One region of the Rhizobium sp. WSM1274 genome, then DNA from elsewhere that is predicted to be linked to it. Evidence: riboswitches for the same ligand, from Rfam matches in the RefSeq annotation. Region 1 holds a riboswitch; each other region holds the start of a gene.
What was found. Region 1 has a riboswitch for cobalamin ahead of bluB (5,6-dimethylbenzimidazole synthase). Riboswitches for the same ligand answer to the same signal wherever they lie in the genome.
Positions count from the first base shown of each region.

Region 1 (4,173 bases):
ATTCTGGGATAGTTGAAGATCGACCGCCTTCCAGAGTTCCGCATTGGCGATCGTTCGCCTTCGCGCATTCCCATTCGGGCTGCTTTTCTTCCAGCCGTTGTTCTTCCAGATATGTCGCCAGCTGTTGCAGCCTTTGATGGCGTAGATGGAATCCGACCAGATGGTCGCGGGCTCGCCGCTTGCCTCGCTGTTGATCCAAACCACAGCCTTGAGGACGGCCATCACTTCCATCGAATTATTGGCGGAATCTTCCGCGCCACCGAAGCCGGACGCAATTTCCGCGGCATCGCAATAAACGACGAATGCCCAACCTCCGTGCCCAGAACCGGGTTCATAACAGCCGTCCACGAAGACGTGGAAGCCGTGTTGGGTTTCCGGCAGCCCGACTATCGTTGCGGGAGCTGAGTTCATTGGCAATTCCTGTCATTTTCAGCGTCCGGATATGAGTACGTTTCTCAAGCGCCCCAGGAGATTGGAGTGGGCACTTGGCCTCGTTGATTACCATCGGCAGCTTCTTCATAATCGAACACTGGGTCTTTGGCTGTCCGCTGGATAAAATCCCGAAAATACGCTAGGAATATCTCCAAGCTTATTAAGAGAAACAAGCTAAGAGGCAAGGCGCGGCGGATGGACGCCGACAGTGACCGATCGATTCTTTGCTCATTCCGGGACGACGCCGTGAAACGCCGAAACCTGTCTCTTGCCCTCTTCCTTGTCTTCGCAGCGCCCGCTGCCGGGCAGTCCATTACTATCTGTGAGGATCTGCGTGGCCGCCTCGCCGACCTGCCGCGGTCGATCGGCAATACCAACGGTCCGGAAGCGCGCCAATATGCCAGCGCCATGGCCGAGCAGAACCTCGAGCTGCGCAAGGTCCGCAACGAGCTGCGCGGCAACGGCTGCACCTCGGGCAGCATGGTCGTCATCGGCGGCGAAAATGCCGATTATTGCGCCGAGCTGTCGCAGTCCGAAGCCCGGATGATCGACAACATCCGCTATCTCCAGGACCGCCGTGACGAGCTGCGCAACCAGACCGACGGCAATGAGGACGCGCGCCGCGAGCTGACCGCCGCTCTCGACCGCAATGGCTGCAACAGCGAAAACTTCTATGCCCCGAGCGATCGCAGCGCCGACGACCTCGCCCCGAGCGTCGAAGAACAGGCGATGCGCACCGACACCTTTATTCCGCTCGGCGGCGGTGAAGAGGTCGATCCGCGTTACGGCGTGCCGCGGGCCGAAATGCTCTCGCCGGTCAGCACCATGTGCGTGCGCAGCTGTGACGGCGGCTTCTTTCCGATCAGTTCGAACGCCACATCGGTCGATTTCGGCCGCGACGCACAGACCTGCGCCAAGATGTGCCCGGGCATCGAGACCGAACTGTTCTATCGTGACGTGACGAGCACCGAAGCCTCGAACATGATCTCGGTCGCAACGGGCACGCCCTACAGCGCCATGAAAAATGCCTTTGCCTACAAGAACCGCACGCCCGGGGAAAAGTCCTCCTGCGCCTGCAATCTCACCGCCTATTATGAGGAGATGCGCGGCAAGCAGGTGGTGAGCGAACCACCGCAGCAGAGCTCCATTACCACTATCCGCACCAATCCCCCGGCGAAGGATGCCGCAGCTGCGCCGCAACCATCCGTTCCCGAGCGCCCCTACGATCCGACGCAGAACCGCGTCCGTCAGGTCGGCCCCCAGTTTCTCGCCGGCGATCAGGGCTCGATCGACCTCACCAATCCGGCAACGCCGGGCCCGCAACCACAACAACAGCAGTGATATCAATCAAGCCACCCAAACCGCGCGGCGGTTTTGGGACTACGACATGCGTCTTCGATGCGACGCACTTTATTTAGGGCTCGCTTCGTCCCCATCCATCATGAAAGACGAGTTCCTCAAGCGGCAGCCGCTGCCGCCAGCCTTTGACGGAGAGTTCCGGCTCGTCATAGAGCCGATCGACGAAACCGGCACAGAGCCAGGCGACCACCTCGATATGCTCGGGTATGCCGAGAATGCTCTTCAGGTCGCCTTCATGAAAGATGCTGACCCAGCCGACGCCGACCCCTTCCGCCCGCGCGGCAAGCCAGAGGTTCTGGATGGCGCAGACTGTGGAATAGCTATCCATCCTCGGATTGTGCGTACGCCCCAGCACCACGCTGCCGCCGCGGGTGGGATCGCAGGTCACGCAGATCCCGAGCGGCGCCTCCGTAATGCCTTCGAGCTTAAGCGAACGATATGCCTGCCGCCGTTCGCCTTCGAACATCAGCGCCGCCTCCTCGTTGGCGCTGGCAAAGGCATTCCGGACGCGCGCCCGCACAGTCGGGCTTTTCACCAGAATGAAATTCCACGGCTGCATGAAACCAACCGACGGCGCGTGATGGGCGGCCGTCAACAGACGCTCCACGACATCGTCTGGCAAGGGATCAGGCAGGAACTGGCTGCGAACGTCGCGCCGCGTCATGATCGCATGATAGACGGCCTCGCGTTCGGCCAAGGAAAAACCGGACGCCGCCGAAAGGGCATCCTCATCAAAGGGTCGCATCGTCAAATCCCCAACAACGCAACCGCCCCGCCGTCCGCGCGGATCGGTCTATCTAGCCAGGCCGGTCTTCTGACTGGGCGTCATCCGTCTGCCGCAGCCTTCCCGGCAAGAAGCCAGTGGCGTGATAAGCGGCAAACGTCGGCCTTACAGCGTTGGGCACGTTCCGGCTTTGCACCGGATTCCCGATTCTCCCGCCTTACCGGCGGGCACCTGACGGCGCATCTATTTCAGGAAAGCGCGGTGGCGGCAAGGCGGCCCGCACGCCGCCGACACGCTGCATGGCCTTCGGCGATGTCGATGACGCCGACAGCAGCCAGGCAACCGCGATCAATGCCGTTGCCCAGCGTATCTCCATCCCTCCACCGTCCAGCACGATACGACAGTACCCGCCGGTTCGCTGGGCTTGGCGCCCGCAGGCGCCAGGGTGAAACGACCCGCATGTACCCCAGCACCCATTCTACTTTATGATTTATTCACACATCAAATACACACTGCGTTTACGCGTTTTGGGTTGCTATCAGGACATGGGCATGAGGGCTCATGATGTGACCGTCAGCGTCGATGCCCGTATTGATACGCCAGTCCGGAACATGTCCGACTGAGCCGCAATTCTAGGCCGCCGCGGAATGTTCCAATTTTTGAAAACGATGCCTCTGACCGCCAAGCTGGCGGCGATTATCGTTGCCGTGAACCTCTGCGGCATTTCCGCTTTCGCCACCTATACCTGGATGTACGAAACCCGGGCCTTGATCGATGGCGCCAAGGCGAACTGGTCCAAGGATGCCGAGCAATTTGCCTCTCTGGCAGCGGGCGGCGTGAAATGGGGGAAGGCGAACGCCGTTCGAGAGGCTTATTCGCTCTACCGCGACGACCCCTCGCTCGATCTCGTGCAGTTTGCCGCATTCAACGCCGAACCTGCCGCCGTCGATACCTGGGCGCGCGATGGCGTCAGTGGTTTGCCGGCACCAACCGATCTGGCGAAGAGCCTGAGCGCGAAACCGGAAAAGACGACCATCGATGACGGTAGAATATCTGCCGGCGTCGTGACGATCATCGCGCCGCTCCCGCTGGATAAGTCGGGCAAGGCCACCGGTTACGTCGTCACGAACTGGTCCGTCGAAAAAATCGCTTCCGAAGTCAGGCAGAAAGTTCTCATTTCGCTGCTCACGCAGTCCGCGATCACCGCCATAGCCGTCGTTGCCTTCCTTCTCGCCATGCGCAGCCTCGTTGGCCGGCCCATCAGGATACTCAGTGAGAGAATCAGCGCGTTGCAGAAAGGCGACCTGGCCTCTCCCGTCACCTACAGGGAAAATGGCGACGAGATCGGCTTTCTGGCACGCGCGTTGGAAGTCTTCCGCCACGAGGCGATTGCGAAGGTCGAGAGAGAGCAGGCCGCTGCCGAGCAGAGCGCTTCGCTCGACGCCGAACGGGCGCGCAATGTATTGTTCACCGAAGAAGCCAGCAACACCCAGCGGCTGGTCATGACCTCTCTCGCAAATGCATTGGAAAAGCTTGCCGCCGGCGATTTCTCGATACAATTGGCCGATCTCGGTCCCGAATTCGATAAATTGCGGCAGGATTTTAACAACATGGTCGATGCGGTCGCGGCCGCTCTGACAGAGATAAAGACCGCTTCC
Region 1 is NZ_CP104138.1:2,315,330-2,319,502, forward strand. It holds partial or broken gene N2600_RS11705 (ribonuclease H family protein) at 1-427, opposite strand, end outside; gene N2600_RS11710 (DUF2865 domain-containing protein) at 679-1,773, shown strand; gene bluB (5,6-dimethylbenzimidazole synthase) at 1,847-2,536, opposite strand; cobalamin riboswitch at 2,579-2,765, opposite strand; gene N2600_RS11720 (hypothetical protein) at 2,733-2,891, opposite strand; gene N2600_RS11725 (methyl-accepting chemotaxis protein) at 3,163-4,173, shown strand, end outside.

Region 2 (4,173 bases), on a different replicon from region 1:
GATCCCCGCGTGACGCAGGCAGTACGGCTAATGGAGGAGCATATCGAGCAGCCTCTGATCCTCACGCGTCTGGCAAGGCGGGTGGGCATCAGCGCTCGGCATCTGCAGGATCTCTTCCAGCAGAGCATCGGCGCGCCGCCGCACGTGCATTATCTCGCGCTGCGCCTGAATGCGGCGCGCCGCAAGGTAATCGAGACGACAGCCTCCTTTGCCGACATCGCAGCGGCGACCGGCTTCAACTCAGCCTCGGCCTTTGCGAGAAGCTACAGGGCGAGTTTTTCCGAGAGCCCGTCCGAGACCCGGCGCCGTCTGCGCCGCCGCGTCACACCATCGGAGATGCGGGCATAGGCTGAAACGCATCCCGTATCATTTCGGCAAGTTCCCGGACGGCCTCGCTGGAACGGTAGGTGCTCCGGCGGAGCACGACCTTGGAGGAATCGACCGGCGGGAAACCGTCTTCAGCGGTGAGTTCCCGGCAGCCAGGCGGAATGCTGCTGCGGGAAAGCGTGGTGACGGCAAGGCCTGCGGTCACGGCATTCTTCAGCCCCGAGCCGGTATCGGCAATAAATGCGATCCGATAATTGCGGCCGATCTGCTCCAGCGACCGGAGCGCAAAATCGCGCGACCAGCTGGAGTTGCGATAGGTCGCTATCGGCAGGGGATCGATGTCGTGCAGCCGGTGCACCATCGATGTGACCCAGACCGTGGGATCAATGCAGATGACCTCGCCTTTCGTTTCATCGCTCCAGTCGAAAACGACGGCGAGATCGAGCTCATCCCGTTCAAGGGCCGCCAAGTTGCGGACTGTGTAGTCGCAGGACACGGTGACCTCGACGGCCGGGTGACGCACGGCGAAAGCCGCGAGCGCCGCCGGCAGCACCGTCTGGCTGTATTCCTCGGGAATTCCGATGCGTACCGGCCCGTCCAGCGGTTTGCTACGGATCGTCGCGGCGGCCTCGTTCAGGAGATCAATGATCCTGCGGGCATAGGGCACGAGCTGTATGCCCTGGCGTGTGAGCAGCACACCGCGGGCGCCACGCTCGAACAGCGTTTCGCCGATCGTCTGCTCAAGCCTCTTGATCTGGGTGCTGACGGCCGACTGCGTCCGCCCGATGCGCTGGGCAGCGGCGGAGAAATTGGAGGTTTCGGCAACGACCAGGAAGGTTCTCAGCAGGTCGCTCTCAATCGGCTCATGCATGGAATAGCCATAGAAAAAATCGATGATAGTTATCACTACTATTCGTTTGTCTGATGTCAATTCTCAGCGCACAAAAGAGCCGCGTTCGACTTCCTTCTTTGAGATATCTGCGTGAACATTGAAAATCCGGCCAGACGCCTCGCAGGCAGCGAGCACGAGAAGGGTGTGCTTCTCATCATTGCCGCGACACTTGCCTGGAGCGCGAGCGGTGTTTATTCGCGACTCCTGACCACCGACGTATGGACGGCGATCGCCTGGCGGTCGTTGTTCGGAGGCCTGTTCCTGCTGATCCCCTGCCTTTTCCTCGAAGGGGGCATCTCGCGGCGAAAATGGGGTTCCGTCTTCCATCCGTCCAGTCTTGCGATGATCGCATGCCAGACCTTCAGTCAGGGATGCTTCATCGGCGCGCTTTACATGACCACCGTCGCCAATGTGACGATGATCTATGCGACCGCGCCGTTTATAGCAGCGTTGCTCGGCTGGCTTATCCTCGGGGAGAGAGTTGCCAGGCGGACGTTGATTGCCGGCGGCATCTCTTTCCTCGGCGTCGCCGTCATCGTCGCCTCGTCGATCGGCGGCGGGACTGGTCTCGGCGACCTGCTGGCGCTCGGCATGACCGTTTCCTTCGCTCTGGTCATCATCATCCCGCGCATCAGTCCCGACGTGCCGAGCCTGCCGCCGACCGTGGTCAGCGCCTTCTTGACGCTTGCCATCTTTGCCCCGTTCGGTTCGGTCGGCTCGCTCGACCTCCACAACTGGATCGTCCTTGCTGCCTTCGGTGCGACCAATTTCTCCCTCGCGCTGGTGCTTTTCCTCGCCGGTGCGAAGCGGATGCCGCCGGCGGAGGCGGCGCTGATCGGCACGATGGAAATCGTGCTCACGCCCTTCTGGGTCTGGCTGTTGTTTTCCGAAGAGCCGCCCGTCGCCACCTTTTTCGGCGGGGCAATCATCCTCGCCGCCGTGCTCTGGCACACGGCCCTCGACGTCAGCCGCAGCCGCCGGCCGCGTCGCGCCTCAAGTCTTTAGGCGACGATTAAATCTTTCGGGGCGAACCGGAAAACCGCCGTATTCGCGGGATCAATTATTTCTCCTGCGCAGCGATCTTTTGCGACTTTACCGACTGTCGTCTTTGAGTTGCGCCCATGTCGTTTTCTTGATCGCTGTTTTCCGTCAGGCATGGTTTGTTTGTTGTGCCCAAGGCGCTATCTCGCAAACTGGCGAAATGGACCATTGGCAGCCGGCCCGACGCCGGCGCTGCCCCGCAGCGGTAGAAGAACTGAAATCCTCAAGGAAATCGCCGGATAGACATCCGGAAAGATATCGAGATGGATCGGAAGGAGATTCTGGAGCCGGAAACCAGCTCTTGCGTAGCAAATCGACGGATTGCGGCAGACGGTCACGAGTGGAACGACAGGCGAAAACCGTGGCGTTCACTCCTCTACTGCATCCAATCTGTCCGTTTTGAAAATTCGAATATCGCCCGGTGCGGCGGTATCCGCGTGTTTTGGACACCGGGCTGCAGAGGAGGCAGGCCGGAGGGAAGTTGCCATCGACTGCATCGGTTGCAGATCGAGGCACTCAAACAAGTGGGAGGAATCCATGAGCAAAAATAGAGGCGTCGTCTATCTCCGGCCGGGCAAGGTCGAAGTTCGCGACATCGACGATCCGAAGCTGGAAGCGCCCGACGGCCGCCGCATCGAACACGGCGTCATTTTGAAGGTGATCTCGACCAATATCTGCGGCTCCGATCAGCACATGGTCCGCGGCCGCACGACAGCGATGCCGGGCCTGGTCCTCGGTCATGAAATCACCGGCGAGATCATCGAGAAAGGCATCGATGTCGAGATGCTCGACATCGGCGATATCGTCTCGGTGCCGTTCAATGTCGCCTGCGGCCGTTGCCGCTGCTGCAAGTCTCAGGACACCGGCGTCTGCCTGACAGTAAACCCGGCCCGAGCTGGCGGTGCTTACGGTTATGTCGACATGGGCGGCTGGATCGGCGGACAGGCACGCTACGTCACCATTCCCTACGCAGATTTCAACCTGCTGAAAATCCCCGATCGGGACAAGGCAATGGCGAAGATCCGGGATCTCACCATGCTTTCCGACATCCTGCCCACCGGTTTCCATGGTGCAGTGCGTGCAGGCGTCGGGGTCGGCTCGACCGTCTATGTCGCAGGCGCCGGCCCCGTCGGCCTTGCGGCTGCGGCTTCGGCTCGCATTCTCGGCGCTGCTGTCGTCATGATCGGCGATTTCAACAAGGACCGTCTGGCACACGCGGCGAAGGTCGGTTTCGAACCGATCGACCTGTCGAAGAGCGACCGTCTCGGCGACATGATCGCACAGGTCGTCGGCACCAACGAAGTGGACAGCGCCATCGATGCGGTCGGCTTCGAGGCACGCGGCCACTCGGGCGGGGAACAGCCTGCGATCGTCCTCAATCAGATGATGGAAATTACCCGCGCCGCGGGTTCGATCGGCATTCCCGGCCTCTACGTCACCGAGGATCCGGGCGCCGTCGACAATGCCGCCAAACACGGCAATCTTTCGCTCCGCTTCGGCCTCGGATGGGCCAAGGCGCAGTCCTTCCACACCGGCCAGACTCCGGTGATCAAATACAATCGTCAGCTCATGCAGGCGATCCTCCACGACCGACTGCCCATTGCCGATATCGTCAACGCCAAGGTCATCCCGCTCGACGATGCCGCCGCTGGATATGAGAGCTTCGATCATGGAGCGGCGACAAAATATGTCCTCGATCCGCACGGTGAGGTCGCGAAAGCCGCGTAGCGGTTACGACTGAGGACTTTACACAATAGGAATGGTCGGCGGTAAACCGGCCATTCCGCATTTGCCACATGACAATTTGATTGACGAATTACTGGATGCTGAACGGGAAATATTTTGCGTTGATCATATCGTAGGTCCCGTCCGCCTTAATACTCTTCAGGGCTTCGTTCAGGCGCGTTAGACGC
Region 2 is NZ_CP104141.1:137,015-141,187, reverse strand. It holds gene N2600_RS32465 (GlxA family transcriptional regulator) at 1-348, shown strand, start outside; gene N2600_RS32460 (LysR substrate-binding domain-containing protein) at 323-1,198, opposite strand; gene N2600_RS32455 (DMT family transporter) at 1,310-2,224, shown strand; cobalamin riboswitch at 2,379-2,578, shown strand; gene fdhA (formaldehyde dehydrogenase, glutathione-independent) at 2,798-3,988, shown strand; gene N2600_RS32445 (transporter substrate-binding domain-containing protein) at 4,077-4,173, opposite strand, start outside.
Region 2: it holds a riboswitch for cobalamin, as region 1 does, so the genes downstream of both, fdhA (formaldehyde dehydrogenase, glutathione-independent) here and bluB (5,6-dimethylbenzimidazole synthase) in region 1, are expected to answer to the same signal.

Region 3 (4,173 bases), 1.7 Mb from region 1:
GGTTCATCTGACCGAGGCCGATCGCATGGCTCTCGTCATTGCCCTTCTCGATCGAAGGAACCGAAGAGATGTGGCTCATGTCGGAAACGGCCGTCAGCGCCCGGATCGAGGTTTCGATCGTCTTGCCGAAATCGGCCGAATCCATTGCCGCGGCAATATTCAGCGAGCCGAGATTGCAGGAAATATCCTTGCCGAGATGTTTGTAGGAGAGGTCGTCATGATATTCGCTAGCCTCGCTCACCTGCAGGATCTCCGAGCAGAGATTGCTCATCGAGATGCGCCCGGCGATCGGGTTCGTCCGGTTCACTGTGTCCTCGAACATGAGGTAGGGATAGCCGCTCTCGAACTGGATTTCGGCAAGCACCTGGAAGAATTCGCGCGCCTTGATCTTCTTCTTGGAGATGCGGACGTCGTCCGCCATCTCGCGGTACTTTTCCGTTACCGAAATCTCGGTGAAGGGCACACCATAGACGCGCTCTACGTCATAGGGCGAGAACAGGTACATGTCCTCGTTGTTCCTCGCCAGTTCGAAGGTGATGTCGGGCACGACGACGCCGAGCGACAGCGTCTTGATGCGGATCTTCTCGTCGGCATTTTCGCGCTTGGTATCGAGGAAGCGCATGATATCGGGGTGGTGGGCATTGAGATAGACGGCCCCCGCCCCCTGCCGCGCGCCGAGCTGGTTGGCATAGGAGAAACTGTCTTCGAGCAGCTTCATCACCGGGATGATGCCCGACGACTGGTTCTCGATATGCTTGATCGGCGCGCCCGCCTCACGGATATTCGTCAGCGACAGCGCCACGCCGCCGCCGCGCTTCGACAGCTGCAGCGCCGAATTGATCGACCGGCCGATCGATTCCATATTGTCCTCGACGCGCAGCAGGAAGCAGGAAACCAGTTCGCCGCGCTGCTTCTTGCCGGCATTGAGGAAGGTCGGCGTCGCCGGCTGGAAACGGCCGGAGATGATCTCCTCGACCATGTCGCGGGCAAGCCCCTCGTCGCCGCGCGCCAAGGCCAGCGCCACCATGCAGATGCGATCCTCGTAGCGCTCGAGATAGCGCTTTCCGTCGAAGGTCTTCAGCGTATAGCTGGTGTAGTATTTGAAGGCGCCGAGGAAGGTCGGGAAACGGAACTTCTTGGCATAGGCCTGATCGAACAGATCCCGCACGAAATTGAAGGAATACTGGTCGAGAACCTCCTGCTCGTAATAGTCCTCGGTCACGAGGTAATCGAGCTTTTCCCGGAAATTGTGAAAGAACACCGTGTTCTGGTTCACATGCTGCAGGAAATACTGCTTGGCCGCCATTCGATCCTTGTCGAGCTGGATCCGCCCCTCATCGTCATAGAGGTTCAGCATCGCATTCAGCGCGTGATAGTCGAGCGTTTCGGCTGCCTTCATCGGCCTTTCCCCGGCAGGATGAGCAACAGTGTGATGCGGTTTTGCGCCCGCATCCCGCGTCAGGGTTGTTCCCGTATCCAAAATCGTTCCATTCCGTGTTTGACCTTGGCGACGTCGTCTTCGGTGCCCATGAGCTCGAACCTGTAGAGATACGGCACCTGGCATTTATGCGAGACCACGTCGCCGGCGAGCCCGTATGTCTCGCCGAAATTGCTGTTGCCCGCGGCAATCACACCGCGGATGTGTCCTCGGTTTTCCGCATCGTTGAGGAAACGGATCACCTGCTTGGGAACGGCACCCTTGCCGCCGCCGCTATAGGTCGGCACGACAAGCACGAAAGGTTCGCGGATATGGAACGCCTCAGCGCCACCTGACGGAATGCGCGCCGCGCGTAGTCCGAGCTTGGCGACGAACCGATGGGTGTTCTCGGATCGGCTGGAATAATAAACGATCAGGCCCATCGCTTTTCTCGATCAGGAGAGCGCGCTGATCATGTCGGGGCGGAAGCCGGCCCAATGCTGCTCACCGGCGATGACGACAGGCGCCTGCATGTAGCCAAGGCTGCGGACCCGATCGAGCGCTTCGGCATCCCGCGAGATATCGACGATGTCATAATCGACGCCCAGGCGGTCGAGGGCACGGTAGGTGGCGGTGCACTGGACGCAGGCAGGCCTGCTGTAGACGGTGATGGTCATGATATTCCTCGTGAAGACGCGATTGGGACGCAGGACATTGATCGGAAATCTGCCGATATCCGTCGAAAAATCTCTGGTGATTTGAGCTATGCGGCTGTTTAGCCGCTGGGCATACTCCGCCCTCTACCTCTAGCGGGTGGCGGTCTGAACTGAGATACTGACATGACTTCACCCCGAAGTGGCTCAATACGAAGGTTTCGGGGGCGGAGGCTCGGGCCTGCGAAACGCGATGCGGAGATTCCCCGCAGCAACGCAACGCGACCTTCCGGACACCCCGCCCGTGGACGTTTCGTTCGAGGCAGGTCTCCTGGCTCACGGGTCAAAGCGCCTGCCCCAGCCTTCCCGGAGCATCATGCTCCAGTGACCTGAAATCGGACAGTTGCTCGCCGCTTACAGTTGCGGGGGCAGCTCCGGCATTGCCGCGCCATGATGGCGAAGCGCACCGTATTCCCGTCTTAGCCGCCGATCCTCACGAATCGACGGAACCTCGAACACTAGATATGGTACTCGAATCGCTGATGACGTCAACAAGTTGTTGTGGCGACGCAGCAATGGCGGCAATGAATCGCCGCGCCTGTGTATGATGTGGATAACGAAGCGTTAACGGAAAAGCGCTGTTTAGAACCCGTCAGAAAAGAGCCGGCAGAAGCCGGCTCCCCGAAGGTTCACATCTTTATCCGAAGCAGCCGCAACGCGTTGATCGTCACCAGCACGGTGGCGCCGGTATCGGCGAGGATCGCCGGCCAGAGCCCGGTGATACCGGCGATCGTCGTCACCAGGAACACCGCCTTCAGCGCGAGTGCGATGGTGATATTCTGCAGGATGTTGCGCATCGTGCGTTTGGAAAGTTCGATCATCCGCGCCACGTCGCCGACGCGTCCGTGCAGCACGGCGGCATCCGCCGTCTCGAGCGCCACATCGGTGCCGCCGCCCATAGCAATGCCGATATCGGCAGCAGCCAGCGCCGGAGCATCGTTGATGCCGTCGCCGACCTTGGCGACGATGAAGCCCTGGTGCTTCAATTCGCCGACGACCCGCTGCTTGTCCTCAGGCATCATCTCGCCGCGCCAGTCTGTGCCGAGCATGCCGGCAACGGCTGCCGCCGTCCGCTTGTTGTCGCCCGTCAACATCATCGCCTTGACGCCTGCTGATTTGAGGGCAGCGAGCCCGGCCTCGGCATCCTCGCGCGGCTCGTCGCGCATGGCGATCAAACCCGCCGCAACACCGTTGACGAGCAGCACCGACAGGCTCTTGCCCTCGTCGTTCAGCGCCGCGATGCGTGCATCCTGTTCAGCACTGAGCGCCCCGCGCTCACGGGCGGCGGGCGGCGACAGCAGGTCCAGCGTCTCGCCGCCGACTTTGCCGCTGACGCCCTTGCCCGGCAGCGCTTCCAGCTCGAAGGCCGGCGGCACGGGAACGCCGACTGACTTGGCGCGGTTGAGGATCGCCAGCGCCAGCGGATGGCTGGAGCCTTGCTCCAGCACCGCCGCGCGCGACAGCACCTGCGCCTCGCTCAATCCGAAGGAGATGATATCGGTGACCTGAGGCCTGCCATCCGTCAGCGTGCCTGTCTTATCGAAGGCGACCATCGTCACCTTGCCGAGCGTTTCCAGCACCGCGCCGCCCTTCATCAACAGCCCGCGCCGCGCACCTGATGAAAGCGAGGCGGCGATTGCCGCCGGCGTCGAAATGACGAGTGCGCAGGGGCAGCCGATCAAGAGGATCGCAAGGCCCTTATAGACCCATTCGCCCCACGGGCCGGCAAACAGCAGCGGCGGAACGACCGCGACCAGTGCTGCAACCACGACCACGCCGGGCGTGTAATAGCGCGAAAACCGATCGATGAAGCGTTCGGTCGGCGCCTTCGATTCCTGCGCTTCCTCCACCAGCTTGACGACACGGGCGATGGTGTTGTCGGCGGCCGCCGCCGTGACGCGAACCCTCAGCACCGCATCGCCATTGACCGTGCCGGCAAAAACGACGGCATCGACGCCCTTGCGCACCGGCGTGCTCTCGCCCGTCACCGGCGCCTCGTCGATTGCACTCTCGCCTGAGATGATGATGCCGTCCGCAGAGATA
Region 3 is NZ_CP104138.1:3,982,016-3,986,188, forward strand. It holds gene nrdE (class 1b ribonucleoside-diphosphate reductase subunit alpha) at 1-1,480, opposite strand, end outside; gene nrdI (class Ib ribonucleoside-diphosphate reductase assembly flavoprotein NrdI) at 1,459-1,860, opposite strand; gene nrdH (glutaredoxin-like protein NrdH) at 1,873-2,094, opposite strand; cobalamin riboswitch at 2,375-2,599, opposite strand; gene N2600_RS19760 (heavy metal translocating P-type ATPase) at 2,760-4,173, opposite strand, start outside.
Region 3: it holds a riboswitch for cobalamin, as region 1 does, so the genes downstream of both, nrdH (glutaredoxin-like protein NrdH) here and bluB (5,6-dimethylbenzimidazole synthase) in region 1, are expected to answer to the same signal.

Region 4 (4,173 bases), 1.3 Mb from region 1:
TGCTCCTCGATGCCTTCGGCCGTCGTCTTGATGTTGAGGCTCCTGCCGAGACCGAGCATGGCGCGAACGATCTTTTCCTGGCGCTCGTCGTCGCGATAGGTGGCGATGAAGCTTTTGTCGATCTTGATCTTGTCGAAACGATAGCGGGCGAGCTGGGCGAGGCTCGAATAGCCCGTGCCGAAATCGTCGAGGGCGATCTGGATGCCGGCCGCATGCAGCTCGTCAAGAATGAGGGCGGCGACGGCGGGATCCTGGATCAGCGCGTTTTCGGTGATCTCCACTTCCAGGCGCTGCGGCGGCAGCCGGCTTGCCGAAAGCACCTTGAGAATGCGCGACGTCAGCAACCTGTCTTCCATCTGCACCGGCGAGACGTTGAAGGACAACATCACATGCTCCGGCCAGGTGAGGGCGTCGCTGCAGGCCTGGGCGAGAAGATCCTCGAACAATGCCGTGATCATGCCGGTTTCCTCGGCGATATCGATAAAGACCGGCGGGGGAATATTGACACCGTCGTCGCTGATCCAGCGCGCCAGCGCCTCGAATCCGCAGAGCTGACCGGTCTTCAGGTCGATCAGCGGCTGATAGAAGGGCTTGATCGCCTTGTTGGAAATTGCGGCACGCAGCCTGGTTTCCAGAGCGGCACGTTCCGTTACCTTGTCCTGCATCGAAGGTTCGAAAACCAAATAATGGTTAGGCCCGCGAGATTTTGCCTCGTACATGGCGAGGTCGGCACGGTGGGCGGCATCTTCCAGCGGCTCGGCTCCCTCGGCCCAGCGGTCGTAGCCGACGCTGGCGCCGACTTCGACGGCAAAGCCATCGATATGGATGGGCCGGGTGACGGCCTGAATCAGCAGCTTGGCAAAACGCTCCTCGCGTTGCGCCGTCAGGGCGAAGGCGACGATGATGAATTCGTCGCCGCCGAAGCGATAGACGCAGTCGGCATTGCCGAGCGCGCAGATGCGTCTGGCAACCTCGATCAACAGGATGTCGCCGCCCTTGTGGCCGACAAGGTCGTTGACCTTCTTGAAGCCGTCGAGGTCGACGGAGAAGATGGTGACGTTGCGGTCCCACTCCTCGATCTCGGCCTCGTCGTCTTTGATCGGCCGTGAGAGGATCTTGCGCTCGAAGGCGTAGCGGTTGGGCAGCTTGGTGAGATGGTCGTGGGTCGCGGTCCAATCGGCTTTTGCCTGGGCGGCCGCGCGCAGTTCCATTTCCTTACGCAGGTCGGCGATGCGCAGCACCGAATAGATGAAGCTCATGGCGCCGGCGATGCCGAGCGCCAGAACGACCTTGTCGGCGCCATACTCGCCGAATCCGATCAGGAAGGCGACCAGGCTGTCGTCGAGCTGTAGCAGCGTGCCGAGAAGCCAGAGGGTCACTCCAGACACCACGATCGACACGCATTGCCGTCCGGCCCTGCTTTGGAAAAACACCGGCATCATGCCTTCTCCATCTCCACCTTCGCGGAAATATCACGAAAGTCTGAAATGTTTGTTGAAACCAGAAGGCGAATTATCAGAGGCAGCAGCCTGTTGCGTGCCGCAGAGAGACCCGAGAGGCTTGTGGGGAATCAGGGCGTCGTTATCAGCGCGATGCCCTTAATGGTTCAGAAGACTGGCTCATGCGGGAAAGAACGAAGGCGAGCGTGCTAATGCATCGCTCGCCCTTTCCAGTGCTTCAGGCGGTGACGATCAGCAGCGGAACGCTGACAATGAGACCGACCAGAACCGTGACTGTGGCGACACGCATGAAACGCAGGCGTCGTGTGCGCTCGCCACTCCAATCATATGTCATTCTTCCATCTCCTTGGGACAAGGAAGTAGTTCCCGCAAAGCCGGGTTCAACAGAGATGACGCGATTTGCTTGTGCAAAGCTGGATAAGATCAGCAGTCTCTAATGCTGGAAGCGCAGAGACCAGCGCTGTCCGTTGCTGGTCATGCGGATAACGGAAAGCGGCTCGACGTCGCTCAGCCAGAAGGAGGAGAGTGGCGCCTGAAGCACATGCACGATCGCTGCCCGGATGACGGCCGCATGGCTGATTGCAATGATGTGGCCGTCGAGAACAGTCTGTCCATCCATCCAGCCGGCGATGCGCTTGCGCAGATCAACAAGGCTCTCGCCGCCATGCGGAGCCGCTTCCGGATCGCTCATCCACCCCATGAGGTTTTCCGGCTCTTCGGTCCCGATCGCCGCGATTGACCTGCCGGCCCAGCGGCCATGGTCGCAGTCGCAAAGCGCCTGATCTATCCGGGCTTCGAGGCGCAGCGCATCAGCAGTTTGACGGGCGCGCAAGGCGGGGCTCGTGACAATACAATCGGCGCGGGGCGGGGCGATCATCCTGCCGGCCTCCTTCACTGCCTTGTCCTCCAGCGGTTCGTCGAGCGGGAACAGGGCCTTGCGGCTTGCTGCCGTCGCGCCGTGGCAGATCCAGGTGAGGCGCGTGTTCACAGTCGTTCTTGTCTCCCGGAATGCGGCGACAGCGTCCTTCGCCGGCTTGTGAAGTTTCGTTGACAGTCTCTTCGGCGTGCAGATATAACCGTGCTGTTGCGGGTTTGGAAGCCGGTGTAAGTCCGGCGCGGTCGCGCCACTGTGACCAGCGTGAGCTCTTCGCGCTGGAAGTCAGACCCTACTGCACAAGCACTCTTTCGACTGAACGCGTCATTCCCGGAGGAATACATGTCTGACACCACTTTCGCGCCCGTTGCTGTACCGGCGCCGATCCCTGTAGGCGAGATCCTGCCCTGGGCGATCTTCGGCGGCCTGCTGATGCTCATTGTCCTCTATTTCGTCGGCACCGAGGAAGGCGCGATGGCGCTGTTAAACGGCATGTATGTGCACGAATTCGTGCATGACGGCCGCCATCTCCTTGGCTTTCCCTGCCACTAAAGCGCTTCGCGATCGGAGTTCCTGACATGGTTGGAAACCTTCTGCTTCGCGGCATGCTCGCGGGCCTGATGGCTGGCATCCTCGTTTTCGCTTTCGCCCATATGTTCGGCGAGCCGCTGGTCGATGCGGCGATCGCCTTCGAAGAGGCAAGCGCCCAGGCCGCCGGCGAGGCTGCCGAACCCGAAATCGTCAGCCGCGCCACACAGGCCGGTCTTGGCCTTTTCACCGGTGTCATGGCCTACAGCGTCGCCGTCGGCGGGCTCTTCGCGCTCGCCTTCGCTTTCGTGCAGGGCCGCTTCAGCAGCCTTTCGCCGCGCGGCACCTCGGCCGTCATCGCCATTGCCGCCTTCGTGGCGGTTGTCCTCGTTCCCGGTATCAAGTATCCGGCCAACCCGCCGGCGGTCGGCAATCCCGACACGATCGGTGCCAGGACCGAACTGTTCTTCCTGATGATCGTCGTCTCGCTTGCGGCGCTGGTTGCCGCAGTGGCGCTGTCGCGCCGCCTTTCCGAGCGCTTCGGTCTCTGGAACGGCGCGATTATCGCCGGCATCGCCTATCTCGTTTTCATCGGCCTCGTGCTCTATCTGCTGCCGCCGATCAATGAGGTGCCGGAGAACTTCTCGGCGATGGTGCTCTGGCGGTTCCGCACCACTTCGCTCGGCATGCACGCGATCCTCTGGGCAGCCTTGGGCTTGGCCTTCGGAGCGCTGGCGGAAAAGCGGCTTGCGGTCAGGGACGGACAACGCGGCCGGCCGGCAACGGCATTTCACTGAAGGAATCGAAGGGCGCCGCTTTGCCGGCACCCTTAACTTTTCGAGCAAGCATGAAAATCGGCAAAACCATACCACTCCTGTCGGCGGCATTTGCCGCGGCTGCCTTTTTTTGTGTGGTTGCCGGAAGCGCTTTTGCTCATAGCCGCAGCGATGGCGGCAGCCATGCGGGCCTGGATATCCCGGAAATTTCCCATGGCGAGATGGCAGTCATGTCTGACTATCGCAGTGGGATTATCGACCTTGCATCCCGTGCAGTCGATACGAACGAGCCGTTTCGCCGCATGCTGAACTATGCCGAGATCCAGTATTCCTACTGTCTGTGGGGCCGGATGCCGGGCAGCGTGGCGGATGAGGAAAGTCCGTTCAACGAATGCACCCATGCCTATCTGGCCGCGACCAAGGCCGTCTTGCTTTCAATGCGCGAGATGCCGCGGGAGGCCGCTGCTGCAGGCGAAATCATTTCCGCTGTCGATGCTGACATGGTGCGGCGCGGTCTCGCGCTCATCACCTGCCG
Region 4 is NZ_CP104138.1:3,606,579-3,610,751, reverse strand. It holds gene N2600_RS18050 (putative bifunctional diguanylate cyclase/phosphodiesterase) at 1-1,439, opposite strand, end outside; gene N2600_RS18045 (histidine phosphatase family protein) at 1,894-2,448, opposite strand; adenosylcobalamin (AdoCbl) riboswitch at 2,526-2,663, shown strand; gene N2600_RS18040 (CbtB domain-containing protein) at 2,677-2,886, shown strand; gene N2600_RS18035 (CbtA family protein) at 2,913-3,659, shown strand; gene N2600_RS18030 (hypothetical protein) at 3,710-4,173, shown strand, end outside.
Region 4: it holds a riboswitch for cobalamin, as region 1 does, so the genes downstream of both, N2600_RS18040 (CbtB domain-containing protein) here and bluB (5,6-dimethylbenzimidazole synthase) in region 1, are expected to answer to the same signal.